DNA from 2 places in the Streptomyces sp. NPDC127038 genome. Region 2 is predicted to be linked to the other one. Evidence: predicted binding sites of a transcription regulator. Region 2 holds the regulator's gene; the other holds the start of a gene.
The links. Region 2 encodes HspR, which represses chaperone genes until heat shock. Its sites were predicted from a motif close to TTGAGNNNNNNNNNCTCAA; they were not measured.

Region 1 (9,587 bases), on a different contig from region 2:
GCAGCCAGGCGATCCAGGCGAGCATGCCCACGGCCAGGCCCGTCTCCGTCATGCCGAGCCAGTCGGCACCGCAGGGCACCGCGTCGGTGCACGGCGGCTCGGGCGAGACGGCGATCGCCCACACCACGGTGACCACCAGTGCCAGTACGGACCACAGGGGGCGCGCCCAGGGCGCGTGCCGGACGGCCGACCACCGGGCCGCCCGGCCGGAGGACCAGACGGGCACGTCCGCGGGAACGGACGGGAGCGGAGGAGGAGCGGGCAGCGGGGCCGGTATCGAAGCCGGGGTCTCTGGCACGCCAGGATTATGCGTGACGATCACCGCCCCACCACTGCCCGGGGACGGCAGTGTTCCACTCCCCTGGACTGCTCGGGAACAGCAGCGTGCCGCCCCCTCCCCGGACTGCCCGGGACAGCAGTGGGGGAGGGGACGCGACGGGGCCGGGCGGGGGAGAGCGCGGACGGAGCCGGGGCAAGGCCCGGACCGAGCCGGGGCAGGGGCCGTGGCGGAGCCGGGGAAGCCCGTGGCGGAGCCGGGGCAGGGCCCGCGGCCGAGCCAGGGCAAGCCCGTCGCGGAGCCGGACAGGGCCCGCGGCGGAGCCGGACAGGCCCGTGGCAGAGCCAGGGCAGGGCCCGCGGCCGAACCGGACAAGCCCCTGGCGGAGCCGGACAAGCCCGTGGCGGTGCCAGGGCAGGGCCCGCGGCCGAACCGGACAAGCCCGCGGCCGAGCCGTTTAGCATCGTCGGTGGTTCGGGTGTGGGCGGCGCGCCGGGGGGTCGGCAAGCGAACCCGCACGGAGGATCAAAGCTCGCGAATACCCCGTAGGGAACGCACAGTTCGGGGTGTGACCCACCCGAGTACCCTCACTCGCCCCGCTCTCCGGGAGCCCCGCGACCCCGCCGTCCACCCCTCCCGCGCGGCCCGCGGCCTGCCGTCCGCCGCGATCACGGCGCTCGGTCTGTTCGCCGCCGCGCGCCTGGCCGGTCTCCTCGTGCTCGCCGGGACGGCCTGGGCCACCGGCAGACACCCGGTCGCGCTGCTCGCACGGTCCTGGGACTCGGCCTGGTACCTGGGGATCGCCGCGCACGGCTACGGCAGAACGCTCCACTTCCACCCCACGGTCGTCCACAGCGACCTCGCGTTCTTCCCCCTGTACCCGGCACTCGTCCGGGCCGTGACCACGCTGACCCCGCTGACCGGGGGCTCGGCGGGCCTGCTGGTCTCCTGGGCCGCGGCGGCGGCCGCGGCGTGCGGGATGTACGCGATCGGCGCCCGGCTGCACGGCCGGGCGGTCGGTACGGCGCTGGTGCTGCTGTGGGGGCTGCTGCCGCACTCGGTGGTGCTGTCGATGGCGTACACCGAGCCCGTACTGACCGCGTTCGCCGCCTGGTCGCTGTACGCGGTGCTGGACGGACGCTGGCTGTGGGCCGGCTCGCTGGCCGCGCTCGCGGGGCTGTCCCGGCCCAACGGCTTCGCGGTGGCCGCGGCGGTCCTCGTGGGGGCGGCGCAGGAGATCTGGCGCCACCGCGGAAAAGTTTCCCACAGGGTGTGGACGGGCGCGGCGCTCGCGCCCCTCGGCTGGACCGGCTACGTCCTGTGGGTGGGCCACCGCGAGGGCGACTGGCTCGGCGGCTACTTCCAGGTGCAGCGGCTGTGGGGCTCGCGCTTCGACCTCGGCCGGGGCTCGCTGCACTTCGTCAAGCACCTGCTGCTGCACGGGGACCGTTTCGTGTTCCCCATGACGATGGTGATCGTCGCTGCGGCCGTGCTCCTGTACGGGCTGCTGATCGCGGACCGGGCGCCGCTGCCGCTGCTGGTCCACAGCGGGATCCTGCTGCTGATCGCGCTGGGCGGCTCGGGCTTCTTCGAGTCGAAGCCGCGCTTCCTGCTCCCGGCGTTCCCGCTGCTGCTGCCGCTGGCCCGCGCCCTGGTACGGACGGCGAGAGCCCGGCCCTGGCACGCGACCCTGGTGGTCGGTGCCCTGGCCGGGCTCTCGTTCGCCTACGGCGCCTATCTGGTCGTGATCGCGCACACCCCGCTCTAGGACAGACCGTGGTGCCTGTCCCAGGGGCCGGTGCACGCGCGGGGAAGCGGCGCCGCGGGGGACGGACGGAGGGCGGACCTACTCGTCCTCGTCGTCCTCGGGCTTGTCCGCCTCGTTGATCTCCTGCTCGAGGCCGAGCTGCTCGACGAGCCACTTGTCGAACTCGATGGCGGCACGCACCCAGCTGACCGTGGAGGACACGAAGTGCTCCAGGCTGACGCCGGTGCCGATCAGCATCTGCGCCTCGCCGATCAGGCGGACGGTGCCGTCGTCGTGGGTGTGGCTGTAGACCTTGGGCCACAGCGTGCGGCGGTTCCAGTCGTCGATCGACTCCAGGAGCGCGGGCTTCTCCTCGAGCTGGTGCGGCCGGTCGTAGAACGTCCGCACCGAGAAGACCTGCTGGTCCGCCTCGCCACGGAACATGAAGTACGTACGGAACTCCTCCCACGGCGCCGCGAGGTCACCCTCGTCGTCGACGACGTACTTCAGCTCCATCTGCTCCAGGAGCTGCTTCACGAGGTCCTGATCCGGGACCACGGGGCCGGCGGGGCCGCCGGACTGCGGCTCGGGCTGGCCCCCGAAATTCGGAATCGAGGACGGGTCGATGCTCACCGTGTATTTCCCTTCGTACGGATACCGCCATCCTCTCTCATGCGGGGCGGGGAGTGGCAACCTCTGGCGGGCCCTGTCCGCCGGGGGCTGACAAGATCCGGTCACGCGCGGGCCTCGGAGCGGCAAAAGGGAGGGCCCGCGGCGGTGTGCCGCGGACCCTCCCCCCGCAGGTGCCGGTGCCGGCCCCCGGTGCCGGTTACAGGGTCTTGCCCGTGGCCGGGCCCACGATCAGGCCGTCGCCGAAGGCGTCGACCCGGACCGTGTCGCCGTCCTTGACCTCGCCGGCCAGGATCTCCTTGGCCAGCCGGTCGCCGATGGCGGTCTGGACGAGGCGGCGCAGCGGGCGCGCTCCGTACGCCGGATCGTTGCCCTCCTCGGCGAGCCAGGCCAGCGCCGCGTCGGTGACCTCCAGGGTGAGCCGGCGCTCGGCGAGCCGTCGTGCCAGGGAGTCGATCTGGAGCCTGGCGATGCGCTCCAGCTCCTGCTGGTCGAGGGCGGAGAAGACGACGAGGTCGTCCAGCCGGTTCAGGAACTCCGGCTTGAAGGAGGCGCGGACGACGTCCAGGACCTGCCGCTTGCGCTCCTCGTCGGAGGCCGACGGATCGGCGAGGCTCTGCCCGCTCAGGAACTGGCTGCCGAGGTTCGAGGTGAGGATCAGGATGGTGTTGCGGAAGTCGACCGTCCGCCCCTGACCGTCCGTCAGCCGCCCGTCGTCCAGCACCTGGAGCAGGATGTCGAAGACCTCCGGGTGCGCCTTCTCCACCTCGTCGAGCAGGATCACGCTGTACGGGCGGCGGCGCACGGCCTCGGTGAGCTGGCCGCCCTCCTCGTAGCCGATGTACCCGGGAGGCGCGCCGACCAGCCGGGCCACGCTGTGCTTCTCGCCGTACTCCGACATGTCGATGCGGATCATCGCCCGCTCGTCGTCGAAGAGGAAGTCGGCCAGGGCCTTGGCGAGTTCGGTCTTGCCGACGCCCGTGGGGCCGAGGAAGAGGAAGGAGCCGGTGGGCCGGTCCGGGTCGGCGATCCCGGCACGGGTGCGCCGCACGGCGTCGGACACCGCCCCCACGGCCTCGGCCTGGCCGATCAGCCGGCGGCCCAGTTCCTCCTCCATGCGCAGCAGCTTCTGCGTCTCGCCCTCCAGGAGGCGGCCGGCGGGAATGCCGGTCCAGGAGCCGACGACGTCCGCGATGTCGTCGGGCCCGACCTCCTCCTTGACCATGGTGTCCTTGGAGACCTCCTCCTCGGCCTGCGAGGCTTCCTCCAAGTCCCGCTCCAGCGTGGGGATCTCGCCGTAGAGCAGCTTGGAGGCGGTGTCGAAGTCGCCGTCGCGCTGGGCGCGTTCGGCCTGGCCGCGCAGTTCGTCGAGCTTCTCCTTCAGCTCGCCGACCCGGTTGAGGGACTGCTTCTCCTTCTCCCAGCGGGCGTTGAGGCCGCGGAGCTCCTCCTCCTTGTCGGCGAGGTCGCGGCGCAGCCGGTCCAGCCGGTCCCTGCTGGCGGCGTCCGTCTCCTTGCCGATCGCCAGCTCCTCCATCTTCAGCCGGTCGACGACCCGCTGGAGCTCGTCGATCTCGACCGGCGAGGAGTCGATCTCCATGCGCAGCCGTGAGGCGGCCTCGTCGACGAGGTCGATGGCCTTGTCGGGGAGGAACCGGGAGGTGATGTAGCGGTCGGACAGGCTCGCGGCGGCCACCAGCGCCGAGTCGGCGATCTGGACCTTGTGGTGGGCCTCGTAGCGCCCCTTGAGCCCGCGCAGGATGGCGATGGTGTCCTCGACCGTGGGCTCGGCGACCAGCACCTGCTGGAAGCGCCGCTCCAGCGCCGGGTCCTTCTCGATCCGCTCGCGGTACTCGTCCAGGGTGGTGGCGCCGACCATGCGGAGCTCGCCGCGGGCCAGCATGGGCTTGAGCATGTTGCCGGCGTCCATGGCGGAGTCGCCGCCCGCGCCGGCGCCGACGACGGTGTGCAGCTCGTCGATGAAGGTGATGATCTGCCCGTCGGAGTCCTTGATCTCCGCGAGCACGGTCTTCAGGCGCTCCTCGAACTCGCCGCGGTACTTCGCGCCCGCCACCATCGCGCCGAGGTCGAGCGAGACGAGCCGCTTGTTCTTCAGGGACTCGGGGACGTCGCCCTTCACGATCCGCTGGGCGAGGCCCTCGACGACGGCGGTCTTGCCGACGCCGGGCTCCCCGATGAGCACGGGGTTGTTCTTGGTACGGCGGGACAGGACCTGCACCACCCGGCGGATCTCGTGGTCCCGGCCGATGACGGGGTCGAGTCTGCCCTCACGCGCGGCGGCGGTGAAGTCGGTGCCGAACTTTTCGAGCGCCTTGTACTGGCCCTCGGGATCCGCGGTCGTCACCCGGCGCCCTCCCCTGGTCTTCTGGAACGCGTCGAGCAGCTTCTTCGCGCTCGCTCCCTGTCGGGAGAGTACGTCGGCGATCCCCCCGCCCTTCGCGGCGATCCCGATGAGCAGGTGTTCGGTGGAGATGAACTCGTCGCCCAGCTCCTTGGCGCGCTCGGCGGCGTCCGCGATGACGGCGAGCGCCTCGCGGTTCGGCTGGGGGGGCGCGACGGTGGAGCCGGTCACGCTGGGCAGGCCCGCGAGGACGCGTTCGGCGCCGGCCCGGACCTCCGCCTGATCGGCGTCGACGACCGCCAGCAGATCGATGATGTTCTCGTTGTCCTGCCCCTCGAGCAGAGCGAGCAGCAGGTGGGCGGGGGTGAGGTCCGGGTGCCCCTCCCGTACGGCGCGGCTGCTGGCCGCGTTGATCGCGTCCCGGCTCCTGTTGGTCAGCTCGGCGTCCACGTTCGCGTTCTCCTCCTCCTGGTGTTCCTGACCGTTCCCTGACTCATCCAGCGTACACAAAGTTGAGTCTATTCCGCTCAAGGCTGGAAGAGCCGGAAATTGGACAGCCACCAGGCGTAGATTCAGGCCTCATGGCTTCCCATACGGTGGACCCGCGGCAGCCCGACGCCGCCTACCTGAGCTTCTGGCGCGAGCGCCGGCTGTGCACGCTGACCACCCTCCGGCCCGACGGCAGCCCGCACGTCGTGCCCGTCGGCGTTACATACGACCCCGAGGCCGGTCTCGCTCGGGTGATCACGAACAAGTCCAGCCGGAAGGTCGCCCACGTACTGGCGGCCGGGGCGGACGGGGCGCGGGTGGCGGTGTGCCAGGTGGAGGGGGCGCGCTGGGCCACGCTGGAGGGGCGGGCGCGGGTCGTCACGGACCCGGCGCGCGTTGCGGAGGCGGTACGGCGCTACGCGGAGCGCTACGAGCGCACCCCGTCGCCGAACCCGGCGCGCGTGGCGATCGAGATCGAGCTCACGGCGGCGATGGGCCGGGGATGAGACCGCGAGCGGAGATCCGGGGGCCGGCCGGGGCCCTCGCGGAAACGGGCCGGAACCCGGGGATCTCCCCGGAAACTACAGCGGCGTCACCGTGTTCAGGTCACGGTGACGCCGCTGCGGGGGGAAGTACCTGCGCGATCTACTACGACGGGGGAATCGCGTCAGGCACTGCGGGGGGTGGCTGCGATGGTCTCGACGTCCGGGACATCGGGTCCGGTGAGCTGGTGGTCACGCTGGTCGAGGTTGACGAAGATCATGCCGTACCGGATGGCGCACCGGACGGGCTGCGGCGCCCCCCGAGGCCGCCGCAGACACCGGTACGCCCGCACGTCCTCGTCGTCGTCGCGGGTGACGACGACGGGCTCTCCGAAGACGGTCACCATCAGCGAGTCACCGCTGTAGGGGATGGCGGTGACCAGGTCGATGAAGTGCCAGCCGGACCGGTAGGCCGTCGCCATCTCGCGGCGGAAGGAACGGTCGTCGGGAGGAATGCTCATGCTTCTGCGCTCGCGGAGACGATCGTCCAGCCGCTGTCCGACAGGGTCGTGGCCTCGGCGCCGTTCCAGCCGCTGTCCGCCACGGTCGCCTTCACGCTGTTCCAGCCACTGTCGCCGGGAAGCGCCGCGGCCTCGATGTCGGTCCAGCCGCTGTCCCCCGGGACCGCCTCGGCAGCGGTCCAGCCGCTGTCCGCCACGGTCGCCTTCACACTGGTCCAACCGCTGTCCGGAACGGCCCAGGTCCGGGCACCCCCGGCATCAAGACCCGAGGCCCCCAGGGAGCCGGACGCCACAGCGACAGAGAAGACTGCGGCAAGCACTGAACCAAGCAATCTCGCTCGCATAGTCGGCTTCGTCCTCACTTGATGGAATCTTCTCCCCCGTCGTCACAAGACGATGGCTCATTCAGGCACGTCAATGCCACAGCAGCGATGCATCATGTTCCTGCACGTTCAGGACCCTGGGGGGTGGAGATTTGCCCACAAAGAACTCACAACCGACACATCCCCACGCTGTCACCACGTTGTGTGACGAAGGAACACGCCTTTACGCCAGTGCGTTGCACTCCGGCCGTATCACTCGGGTCGAAGTGGAAACGGCCCCTTGCCTCTTGGAGTTCGCGCTGCTTCATCCCGACCCCGACGACGAGAAGTGGCTGCGTCCCGTCCCGCCGTCCGTCGCGCTCGCCCAACGCCTCCAGCCCCTGGAGCGGGAGATCCAGGAGCGCCGGCGCCTCGCGATCGAACTGACCGACTCCTTCGACCCGTTCATCGCGATCAGCACGCAGAGCACCGCGAGCAGCCACGCGATCACGGTCCTGGAGGGATTCGACCGGATCAACGCGGCGCTCAATTCGGCCACCGCCGAGTGCCAGACGGAGATGCTGACGATCCAGCCCGGCGGGGGAAGGCCCGCCGACGCCCTGATGCAGGCCCTGGAGCGGGACCGACCGCTCACCGACCGGGGCGTCCGCATCCGGACGCTGTACCAGCACACCGCCCGGCACAGCCAGGGGACGCTCGCCTACGTGGAGCGCATATCCGGTGGCCGGATCCAGGTCCGCACCCTGGAGGAGCTCATCGAGCGGCTGATCGTCTTCGACCGGACCGTGGCCTTCATACCGGCCAGCGACGACCGGCGGGTGGCCCTCGAACTCCGCCACCCCGGACTGGTGCTGTACCTGAGCAAGGTCTTCGAGCAGCTCTGGCAGCGCGCGGTCCCGCTCACCGAGGACGTCCCCAACGACGTCGGCCCCAACGGCATCACCGGCGTGCAGCGGTCCATCGCCAAGCTGCTCATCGAAGGGCACGTGGACGAGGCCATAGCCCGCCGGCTGGGGATGAACGTCCGCACCTGCCGGGCCCACATCGCCAAGCTGGCCTCCGCCCTCGGCAGTGGGAGCCGGGCCCAACTCGGCTTCCTGATAGCGCAGTCGGGGCTCCTGGACCAGCCCGAGGGAGGGGAGTGACCCGGGCCGACAGGACCTCGCGCGACAACGCGCCCGACGGACCCCGTGCAGGCGGACCCCGTGCAGGCGGACGCCCGGTCCGCGGGGCGGGACTCCGGGCCCCCCACGACCCGCCCGTACCACCGCCGTCAACGGCCGGCCGGCGATCCGCGGTCCGGGACGGCGGGGGCCGCGGTGGCTTCGGCACCGGTCGCGGCACCGGGGCCGACCCCGTCTCCGGTCTCGTCCCCGGTTTCCGTTCCGGTACCGGCCTCGGCGCCGGCATCCGCTCCGGCTCCGGCTCCGGCTCCGGCTCCGGGAGAACGCTGCGGCCCGTCGAGGCCCGCCTGGGCGATCCGTACGCCCAACTGCGTCCGGCTCGCGGCGCCCAGCGTCTCCGACAGCCGGGCGATGTGGGCCCGGCACGTCCGCACGCTGATGCCCAGGCGCTCCGCGACGACCGCGTCCTGATGCCCCTCGGCCAGCAGCGCGGCGATGGACCGCTCCCGGTGGGTGATGCCCTCGATGCCCGTCGCGGGCAGGGGCGAGGTCAGCGGGATCCCCAGGCGCCACAGCCGTTCGAAGACCGTCACCAGGTAGTCGACCAGCGCGGGGTGGCGCAGCTCCAGCGCGATCGTGCGGTCCGGGTTGGCGGGGATGAAGGCGACCGTGCGGTCGAACAGGATGAGCCGCTCCACGACCTCGTCGAGGGTGCGGGCCTCGGCCGCGTCGCCCATCAACTCCATGTAGTTCAGGAGGCCTTGGCCGTGCCGGGCCACATGGGTGTACAGGTCGCGCATGCGCACCCCGCGCCGCCGCATCTCCAGCGCCCGGTGCAGGCCCTCGACGAGTTCGTCCTCGCGCCGGATGCCGCCCGGCTGCACGGTGAGCACCTCGCGGGTGCACTCCTCGGTCGCCTTGTCCATGGCGGCGTGGATCCTCGGAAGTCCGTCGAGGACACGGATCGCCACGCCCTCGGACGGCGCCCGGACCCGGCCGCCGAGACCCGCGTACCACTCGAAGGCCGACACCGCGTCACCCACCCGCGCCTGGCTCGCGCTGACTTCCTCGTACACGCCCCGCAGGAGCCGGGTCATGACCTCCTGCGGCGAGGTCGGCACCAGCCAGCCCATGTCGTCCGGGTCGGGGTGCAGCAGCGCCAGTTCCAGCAGGCAGGGCACCGACTCGGCGTCCTCGCGGGGCACCCGGCCCCGCCGCACGGCCCGGGAGTACACCCGGTCGCCCGCGTCGCACAGCCGGTCAGCGCCGTGCGGATGCCTGTCCGTCCCGTGCCCGGCCATCTCCCACCCCTGGCTCCAGCTCCAACCCCTGGCGTGAGCCCCGCGTCAGGGCGTCCTCCGCAGCGCAACTATGCGCGGACGCGTCCGGCATCGCAACAAGGCTGCGTCGCCGGAGGACGTCCGTTCGCCCCTGCTCATCCCCATAAATACTGACCTCCGCCGCGGCCTCTGCAACAAGCTGAAGGCTCGCCGTCCCGGCGCCGGGACACTCCCCGCAACGGCCTTCGCGTACCCCTCCGGCCCCGTGCCGTCTCCTCGCCGGGGCCGCAACTCGGTTCCTCTTCAAGGGACTTGCGGCGACCGTGTCCGGCCCACCGCGGACTCCGGCCAT
Region 2 (9,587 bases):
CCCATGGTGACGCCGAGCTTGATCATGGCGGTCAGGTAGACCAGGTTCTGGAGGGTGCCGAGGCTCAGGCCCTTGAAGGCGGCGACCAGGGGGTACGAGGCCCAGTAAGCGGCTTCGTAGTGGTCGACGCCGTGCAGGGCGCCTTCGAGGCCGCGCAGGGTCATGATCGCGAGGCCGATGACGAGGATCACGGCCTCGACGAAGTAGGCCTGGCCGGTCTTGGAGCCGGCGAAGCGGGACTTGCGGCCCGGCTTCGAGGGGCGGTTCAGCTGGCGGACGGCGATCAGTACGAGGATGCCGAGCGTCGTGAACAGGGCGATGAACTCGGTGTAGAGCTCGTACGGGAGGAAGCCGCCGAGCACCGGGAGCGTCCAGTCGGCCTTGAACAGCTGGCCGTAGGCCGTGACGATCGTCAGGCCGAGCGTCAGGAAGCCGACGGCCACGAACCAGTGCGCGACGCCGATGATCCCCCACCGGTTCATCCGGGTGTGGCCGACGAATTCCTTGGCCAGCGTGACGCTGCGGGCCTTCCAGTCGTCGGTGCGGCTGCCGGCGGGTACGGGCTGGCCGAGCTTGATGAACCGGTAGATCTGCGCGACGGCCCGCGCGATCAGCGCGACGCCGACCACGGTCAGGACCAGCGACACGATGATCGCGGCGAGTTGCATTCGGGGGCTCCTCGGGCCTGCGAGGTGTTCTTCGAGGTGACCTCGAAGGTGATTACTAAGCGGTAACTTATGCAGTCCGTCTGAGACTACCCACTTCCTCCGCCGCACTGTAGTCAGCGGTGCGGTGATCTGCGTCGCTGAGGGATGCCTGAGTGGGGGCCCGGGAGCCGGGCACGGGGTCCGGTTCACCCCGTGACGACAGGACACGTAAACCCGATCGTGTTATTCACCCAATACTGTGACAATTACCCCTAAATTGGCGACGTGCTGTACGGAATCACGGCCGCCACCGCCGCTCTCCTCCTGACCGCCACGCTCTCCGCGCTGCTGCGGTCGCTCTCCCTGCGCCTCGGCCCGGCCGACGGGACGGGGCTTCGTGCCCGCCGCGCGAGACCCCGGGCGCCCGTGAAGGCGCGTCCCGTCCCGCTCCTCGGCGGGGTCGCCGTGGCGGGCGCCACGGCGCTCGTCGGCTGGGCCGGGAACTGGACCGGCGCCGCCCCGCTCGGCGCGGACGCCGGGCGGCTGCTGGCCGCCGCGATCGTGGTCGCGCTGCTCGGTCTGGCCGCCGATCTCCTGCCCGTGCCCCCGGTGGTGTGCGTGGCGGGGGTCGCCGTCGCCGCCGCGCTGACCGTCCCCTTCGGTGAACTCGGGGCGCCGGCCGGGGTGCTGGCCGTGGTCTGGATCGTCCTCGTCACGCAGGCCTTCCGCTCCCTCGACCACGCGGACGGGGTGATGGGGACGGTCGGTGTCATCACCGCCTTCGCCCTCAGCGGCTGCGCCGCCGCCGGGCTCATGGACGGCCTCGCCGCGCTGCTCAGCGTGCTGGCCGCCGCCCTCACCGGCTTCCTGATGCAGGGATGGCCCCCCGCCCGGATCGCGCCGGGTCGCTGCGGGTCGCTGTTCGCCGGCTTCCTGCTGGCCTCGGCCGTCGTGCTGGTGCAGGCGGAGCGGCCGGCCGGGCCCGGACTCGGCGCCGCCTTCGCGCTGACGGCCGTGGCCAGCGCCGACGCCCTGCTGGTCCTGGTGTCGCGGGGGCGGGCCGGGTGGCCGCTGCTGCGCCCGGCGCCCGACCATCTGGTGCACCGGCTGCGGCGGGCGGGACTCACCCGGCAGGGGGTCATGGTCGTGACGGGTCTGGCCGCGTTCGCGGCCGCGTCCGTGGGGCTGTGCATCGACCTCGGCTGGCTCGGGGCGGGAGCCGCCTGGTGGGTGGCGGGCGCCGTGTCGGCGGTCGCCGTCGCCGGGGCCGTACGTCCCGGGGTCCGTCCGCGCCGTACCCCTCCGCATGCCATCCCGGCTCCCGGGGGACCCGTCCCGAGGGTGCTCGGGCGTCCGGGGCGTCCCCGTCCGGAGGCACCTGGCGCGGTGAAGGTTCACTGACTCTGCGAGAAAACCCCAGTTCAGAGGCTCCATGCGTGTAAGGAGCGGATAAGAGTTGAGCCCCGTCGACTCAGGTCTGTTGACCAGGGGGCGGACGTCGTGCACACTTGAGTCCGTTCCACTCAAGTCATTGCTGGAGGAATCGAAATGGCACGTGCGGTCGGCATCGACCTGGGCACGACTAACTCCGTCGTCAGCGTTCTCGAAGGCGGCGAGCCCACCGTCATCACCAACGCCGAAGGCGCCAGGACCACGCCGTCCGTCGTCGCCTTCGCGAAGAACGGCGAGGTGCTCGTCGGCGAGGTCGCCAAGCGCCAGGCGGTCACCAACGTGGACCGGACCATCCGTTCGGTGAAGCGTCACATGGGCACCGACTGGAAGATCGAGCTCGACGGCAAGAGCTTCAACCCGCAGCAGATGAGCGCCTTCATCCTGCAGAAGCTGAAGCGCGACGCCGAGGCGTACCTGGGCGAGAAGGTGGCCGACGCGGTCATCACCGTCCCGGCGTACTTCAACGACTCCGAGCGTCAGGCGACGAAGGAAGCCGGCGAGATCGCCGGTCTGAACGTCCTTCGTATCGTCAACGAGCCGACCGCCGCCGCGCTGGCGTACGGCCTCGACAAGGACGACCAGACGATCCTCGTCTTCGACCTCGGTGGCGGCACCTTCGACGTGTCCCTGCTGGAGATCGGCGACGGCGTCGTCGAGGTGAAGGCCACCAACGGTGACAACCACCTCGGTGGTGACGACTGGGACCAGCGCGTCGTCGACTACCTGGTGCAGCAGTTCCGCTCCGGCCACGGTGTGGACCTCGCCAAGGACAAGATGGCGCTCCAGCGTCTGCGCGAGGCCGCCGAGAAGGCCAAGATCGAGCTGTCCTCGTCCACCGAGACCTCGATCAACCTGCCCTACATCACGGCTTCCGCCGAGGGCCCGCTGCACCTGGACGAGAAGCTCACGCGCGCCCAGTTCCAGCAGCTGACGGCCGACCTCCTGGAGCGCTGCAAGACGCCGTTCCACAACGTCATCAAGGACGCGGGCATCCAGCTGTCCGAGATCGACCACGTCGTTCTCGTCGGCGGTTCCACCCGTATGCCCGCCGTCGCCGAGCTCGTCAAGGAGCTGACCGGCGGCAACGAGGCCAACAAGGGTGTGAACCCGGACGAGGTCGTCGCCATCGGCGCGGCCCTCCAGGCCGGTGTCCTCAAGGGTGAGGTCAAGGACGTCCTGCTCCTCGACGTGACCCCGCTGTCCCTCGGCATCGAGACCAAGGGAGGGATCATGACCAAGCTCATCGAGCGCAACACCACGATCCCGACCAAGCGGTCCGAGATCTTCACGACGGCCGAGGACAACCAGCCCTCCGTGCAGATCCAGGTCTACCAGGGCGAGCGCGAGATCGCGGCGTACAACAAGAAGCTCGGCATGTTCGAGCTGACCGGTCTGCCGCCGGCCCCGCGCGGTGTCCCGCAGATCGAGGTCGCCTTCGACATCGACGCCAACGGCATCATGCACGTGACCGCGAAGGACCTCGGCACGGGCAAGGAGCAGAAGATGACCGTCACCGGTGGCTCCTCGCTGCCGAAGGACGAGGTCGACCGCATGCGCCAGGAGGCCGAGAAGTACGCGGAGGAGGACCACGCCCGCCGCGAGGCCGCCGAGACCCGCAACCAGGGCGAGCAGCTCGTCTACCAGACCGAGAAGTTCCTCAAGGACAACGAGGACAAGGTCCCCGGCGAGATCAAGACCGAGGTCGAGGCCTCCGTCGAGGAGCTGAAGGCCGCGCTCAAGGGCGAGGACATCGCGGAGATCCGCACCGCGACCGAGAAGGTCGCCGCGGTCTCGCAGAAGCTCGGCCAGGCCATGTACGCCGACGCCCAGGCCTCCCAGGCCACCGGCGGCGACGCCCACGGCTCCGAGGCCCCGAAGGCCGACGACGACGTCGTCGACGCCGAGATCGTCGACGAGGACCGCCGGGACGGTGCCGCGTGACGGAGGAGACCCCGGGCTTCGAAGAGCAGCCCGACGTCCCTTCCGGCGCCACCTCTGACGACGCCGAGCCGCAGACCGCCACCCCCTCTGCGGAGGGGGCGGCGGCCCCGGACGGGGACGCAGCAGCACAGTTGACCGGCCTGACGGCCCAGCTGGACCAGGCGCGCATGGCACTGTCCGAGCGCACCGCGGACCTCCAGCGGCTCCAGGCCGAGTTCCAGAACTACCGCCGCCGCATCGAGCGCGACCGGATCGCGGTCAGGGAGGTCGCCGTGGCGAGCCTCCTGACCGAGCTCCTGCCCGTGCTCGACGACATCGGCCGCGCGCGGGACCACGGCGAGCTCGTCGGCGGATTCAAGTCCGTCGCCGAATCGCTGGAGACCGTCGCGGCGAAGATGGGACTCCAGCAGTTCGGCAAGGAGGGCGAGCCCTTCGACCCGACGATCCACGAGGCCCTGATGCACTCGTACGCGCCGGACGTCACGGAGACGACGTGCGTGGCGATTCTCCAGCCGGGGTATCGCTTCGGCGAACGGACCATCCGCCCCGCGCGGGTCGCCGTCGCCGAGCCGCAGCCGGGGGCGCAGACGGTCAAGGCCGAGGAATCGGCCGACGCGGCCGACGACAAGGAGAGCGGTGGCCCGGACGAGGGCTGAGCTTGAACGGACGAGGGAGGAGGGACGTCGGGGATGAGCACCAAGGACTTCATCGAGAAGGACTTCTACAAGGTCCTCGGCGTCCCCAAGGACGCCACCGAGGCCGAGATCAAGAAGGCGTACCGGAAGCTCGCCCGCGAGTTCCACCCGGACGCCAACAAGGGCAACGCCAAGGCGGAGGAGCGCTTCAAGGAGATCTCCGAGGCCAACGACGTGCTCGGCGACCCCAAGAAGCGCAAGGAGTACGACGAGGCACGCGCCCTCTTCGGCAGCGGTGGCTTCCGTCCGGGTCCCGGCGCGGGCGGCGGCAACTTCAACTTCGACCTGGGTGACCTCTTCGGAGGCGGCGCCCAGGGCCAGGGAGCGGGAGGGGCCGGCGGCTTCGGCGGCGGCATCGGCGACGTCTTCGGCGGCCTGTTCAACCGGGGCGGCGCCGGACCGGGCACGCGTACGCAGCCCCGGCGCGGCCAGGACATCGACACCGAGGTCACGCTCTCCTTCACGGAGGCGGTGGACGGCGCGACCGTTCCGCTGCGGATGACCTCGCAGGCGGCCTGCAAGGCCTGTTCGGGAACCGGCGACAAGAACGGCACACCGCGTGTGTGCCCGACCTGCGTCGGCACCGGCCAGGTGGCGCGCGGCTCGGGCGGCGGGTTCTCGCTCACGGACCCGTGCCCGGACTGCAAGGGCCGCGGCCTCATCGCCGAGCACCCCTGCATGGAGTGCGCGGGCAGCGGGCGGGCCAAGTCGTCCCGCACGATGCAGGTCCGGATCCCCGCGGGTGTCAGCGACAACCAGCGGATCCGGCTGCGCGGCAAGGGCGCTCCCGGAGAGCGGGGAGGTCCGGCCGGTGACCTGTACGTCACCGTCCACGTGGACGGTCACCCGGTCTTCGGCCGCAAGGACGACAACCTCACCGTCACCGTGCCCGTCACCTTCGCGGAGGCGGCGCTCGGCGGCGAGGTGAAGGTCCCGACGCTGGGCGGTCCTCCGGTGACGCTGAAGCTGCCGCCGGGCACTCCGAACGGGCGCACCATGCGCGCCCGGGGCAGGGGCGCGGTCCGCAAGGACGGCACCCGGGGCGACCTGCTGGTCACCGTCGAGGTGACGGTCCCCCAGGACCTGTCCGGCAAGGCTCGTGACGCTCTGGAGGCGTATCGAGAGGCGACCGCGGGTGAGGATCCGCGGGCGGAGCTGTTCCAGGCCGCGAAGGGAGCATGACGGAGCCATGGACACGACCGGTCGTCGACGCAACCCCTATGAACTGACCGAGGAGACCCCGGTCTACGTCATCTCGGTGGCGGCCCAGCTCTCCGGACTGCACCCGCAGACCCTGCGTCAGTACGACCGGCTCGGTCTGGTCTCTCCCGACCGCACGGCCGGCCGGGGCCGCCGTTACTCGGCCCGCGACATCGAGCTGCTGCGCACCGTGCAGCAGTTGTCGCAGGACGAGGGCATCAACCTCGCCGGCATCAAGCGCATCATCGAACTGGAGAACCAGGTCGCCGCGCTCCAGTCCCGCGTCGCGGAGCTGGAGTCGGCCCTGGACGGCGCCGCCGCCGCCATGCAGCAGCGCGAGGCCGCCGTGCACGCCTCCTACCGGCGCGACCTGGTCCCGTACCAGGAGGTCCAGCAGACCAGCGCGCTGGTGGTCTGGCGCCCCAAGCGGGCGGCCGACTAGTTCTCGAAGCGAAGGGGCCCACCGGTTCGTCCGAACCGGGGGGCCCCTTCCGCGTGCCGTCGCCCGGTCAGCGGGCGACCATGACCTCGACGGAGGCCGCTTCCTCGCCCGTCCGGCCGTAGACGTCCACGGCGCTGACCGTGACGGTGCACGGGCCCGTGTACGGGGGCGTCCAGGAGACCGTGTCCGAGGTGGTGAACCGCGGGCCGCTCGTGCCGCAGGCACCGGAGACGTCCCACGCGTACCCCTTGAGCAGCCGTGCCCCGTCGCCCGTTCCGGGCCGTATCCCGACCTGGAGGGGGAAGCGGGTCCCGCCCTCGGAGACCACGGTCAGCAGCGGGGCCGCGGGACCGGTGGCGGTGGCGGGCGTGAGCCGCTCGGCGGTGGTCTGCGCCGAGGGGCCCGACTCGGCTCCTCGGCCGTCGACCGAGGCGACGTAGTAGTACGCGGTGCCCTTCGGGGCGGAGGTGTCGTCGAAGGAGGAGCCCGTGGCGTCGGTGCCGCCCACCAGGGTCCACCGGCCCAGTGCGGTCGTACGGCGGTAGACGCGGAACCCGGTGACCATCGCGCCGGGGTCGTCCGCCGGGGTCCAGTCGACGCGGGTGGAGGCGTCGGCGGGCGTGGCCAGGAGCGCGTGCGGCGCGGGCGCCGTGGAGTCCTCCGGGCGCGTGAGCGTCAGGGTGTCGGAGACGGGGGAGACGTTCCCGGCCCGGTCGACGGCGTGGACGGTGTAGCGGTAGTCGGTGCCCACCGGGGCGATCGGGTCCGTGTAGGACGTCCCGAACACGGGCTCGGGCCCGTCGGGGTCGCTCCCGCCGACCGGCGCGGCCCACACCTCGTAGTGGTCGACGTCCGCCGACGAGGGCTGCCAGGACAGGCCGTTGCCCGCGGTGGTGCCGCGGCCCGACAGACCGGTGACGCGCTCCGGGGCCGTGCGGTCGGCGGTGGTCACCGGGCGGTCCGCCGTGCCCGCGGACTCGTTGCCGGCCCGGTCGTGGGCGCGGACCTCGTAGTAGTACGTGTCGCCGGTCGCCGGGAGGGACGTGTCGGTGTACGAGGTGGCGGTGGTCGTGGTGCGCAGGGTCCAGGTGCTGCCGCCCTTGGGGCGGCGGTAGACGCGGTATCCCGCGAGGTCCATCTCCGGGCTCCGGGACCAGGAGATCCGGGCGTTGCCGGTCGCGTTGTCGTAGGACGCCGAGGAACCCGTGGGAACAAGTGGCTTGATTTTGTCGGTGCCCGGGGACGTGACGGGTTTGTAGGCGAAAGTGACGTTTGCCTTGCCCGTCCAGTTGGCGAAATCGACGCGCAGCGTGTGCTTTCCCGGAGGAATGGTGAGGGCGACCGTTTTCGACCGGGTGGCCGAGACGTTCGTCCAGAGGTCTACTTTGCGCGAGTTATCCAGATAGACCCGTATTCCGTCCTGGGCGGTGACGGGGAGGGTGAAGGGGCCGCCCGATCCGAAGTCGCGGGTGACGGTCCAGCGGACGCCGAAGTTGTCGGCGGGCAGTCCGGCCGCGGGTGCGCCCGAGCCCCAGTTCTGGTCGATCGCGGAGTCACAGTCCGTCTTCTTGGGTGTGCCCGAAAACGTGGTGTTCGCATAGAACTGCCGCTTATAGACGGGCGATGTGCAGTTGGTCACTGCGGAAGCGGCCGTGCCGGCCGTGCCGAGCAGGCCGCCCGCGGCGGCGAGCACGAGGGCCGAGGAGAGGGTGCCCCGTGCGCCGGTGGCTCTGAACATGTCTTCCTTCTGGTCTGACTGATCGTCAACGGCAGTTAAAAACCGTCGGGGATCACGACTCCTGTGAAAGGAAGTTGGTTGTACCTGTGAATGACGGAAGGTGAAGCTGAGGGGATCGGTCGGTGGATGGGCGTAGTCTTTTCCCGTCGTGTTCACTTGTGGAACACGAAACGCCGTTGCCATCTCGTTAAGTGATTACTCCTTGACGCTGAGGTGATCGCCGCGTTGGCTTTCAGCCACCTGGGTCGCAATGCTGCAACCTCGCCCGGAAGGCACCTGATGTGAAGACTCGTAACACCGGCCTCCGCCGTACCGCCATAGCCGTGGCGTCCTCCGCCATGGCCGTCACCGTCTCCGGCTGCGGCCTGGGCATCGGAGGGAGTGGCACCTCGGCTAGCCCCACGAAGGGCGACGACATCAAGGTCGGGCTGCTCCTTCCGGAGAAGCAGAACACCCGTTACGACAAGTTCGACTACCCGATCATCCGGGACCAGGTTCTGAAGCTCACCGAGAAGAAGGGTGACGTCGTCTACCTGAACGCTGAGCAGGACGCGGCCAAGCAGCTGCGCCAGATGCAGCAGATGATCGACGAGAAGGTCGACGTCATCCTCGTGGACGCGGTGGACTCGGTGTCGATCGCCAAGGGCGTGCGCAAGGCCAAGGAGGCCGGCATCCCGGTCATCGCGTACGACCGCCTGGCCCAGGGTCCGATCGACGCGTACATCTCCTTCGACAACGAGCTGGTCGGCGAGACCCAGGGCAAGGCCCTGGTCGGCGCGCTGGGCGTCAACTCGGCCTCGAAGAAGATCATCATGATGAACGGCTCGCTGACCGACCCCAACGCGGCGCAGTTCAAGGCGGGTGCCAAGTCCGAGCTCCAGGACAAGGTGATCATCGCCGCCCAGTACGACACCAAGGACTGGGACCCGGTCAACGCCAAGGCCAACATGGAGAAGTCCATCCAGGCCGTCGGGCTGAGCAACATCGCCGGCGTCTACGCCGCCAACGACGGCATCGCGGGCGCGGTCATCGACGCCTTCAAGGCCGCGGGTGTCAGCAAGGTGCCGCCGGTCACCGGCCAGGACTCCGAGCTCGTCGCCGTGCAGCGGATCATCAAGGGCGACCAGTACATGAGCGTGTACAAGTCGTACCCGGAGGAGGCCAACGCCGCCGCCGAGATGGCGGTCGCCCGGGTCCAGGGCCGCTCGATCGAGTTCGACGCGCTCACCCGCGACAAGGTCGACAGCCCCACGAACAAGAGCATTCCGTCCCAGCTCGTGCCCGTTGTCGCCCTCACCAAGGACAACATCGAGAACACGGTGGTCCAGGACGGCATCTACCCCGTCAGCAAGATCTGCACGACGCCCTACAAGGCGCTCTGCGGTCAGCTCGGCATCAAGTAGGACGTTCCGCCCGCCGCCTCGTCCGAGGCGGCGGGCCGGGAGCCCTGGTTACGGCCCCGGTCGGGGGGG

Region 1: the regulator HspR is predicted to act here: its motif matches at 5,529-5,547, upstream of clpB (ATP-dependent chaperone ClpB).

What each region holds. Positions count from the first base shown of each region.
Region 1 covers NZ_JBHXDQ010000107.1:10,926-20,512, forward strand. Annotated here, with positions in the region: gene ACFWI4_RS39675 (hypothetical protein) at 1-298, opposite strand, end outside; gene ACFWI4_RS39680 (hypothetical protein) at 846-2,045, shown strand; gene ACFWI4_RS39685 (YbjN domain-containing protein) at 2,124-2,657, opposite strand; gene clpB (ATP-dependent chaperone ClpB) at 2,854-5,466, opposite strand; gene ACFWI4_RS39695 (pyridoxamine 5'-phosphate oxidase family protein) at 5,598-6,011, shown strand; gene ACFWI4_RS39700 (hypothetical protein) at 6,173-6,508, opposite strand; gene ACFWI4_RS39705 (hypothetical protein) at 6,505-6,717, opposite strand; gene ACFWI4_RS39710 (helix-turn-helix transcriptional regulator) at 6,984-7,976, shown strand; gene ACFWI4_RS39715 (LuxR C-terminal-related transcriptional regulator) at 8,105-9,256, opposite strand.
Region 2 covers NZ_JBHXDQ010000035.1:30-9,616, reverse strand. Annotated here, with positions in the region: gene ACFWI4_RS23315 ((Fe-S)-binding protein) at 1-668, opposite strand, end outside; gene ACFWI4_RS23310 (MraY family glycosyltransferase) at 933-2,048, shown strand; gene dnaK (molecular chaperone DnaK) at 2,196-4,040, shown strand; gene grpE (nucleotide exchange factor GrpE) at 4,037-4,696, shown strand; gene dnaJ (molecular chaperone DnaJ) at 4,730-5,917, shown strand; gene ACFWI4_RS23290 (heat shock protein transcriptional repressor HspR) at 5,925-6,377, shown strand; gene ACFWI4_RS23285 (fibronectin type III domain-containing protein) at 6,445-8,115, opposite strand; gene ACFWI4_RS23280 (substrate-binding domain-containing protein) at 8,397-9,518, shown strand.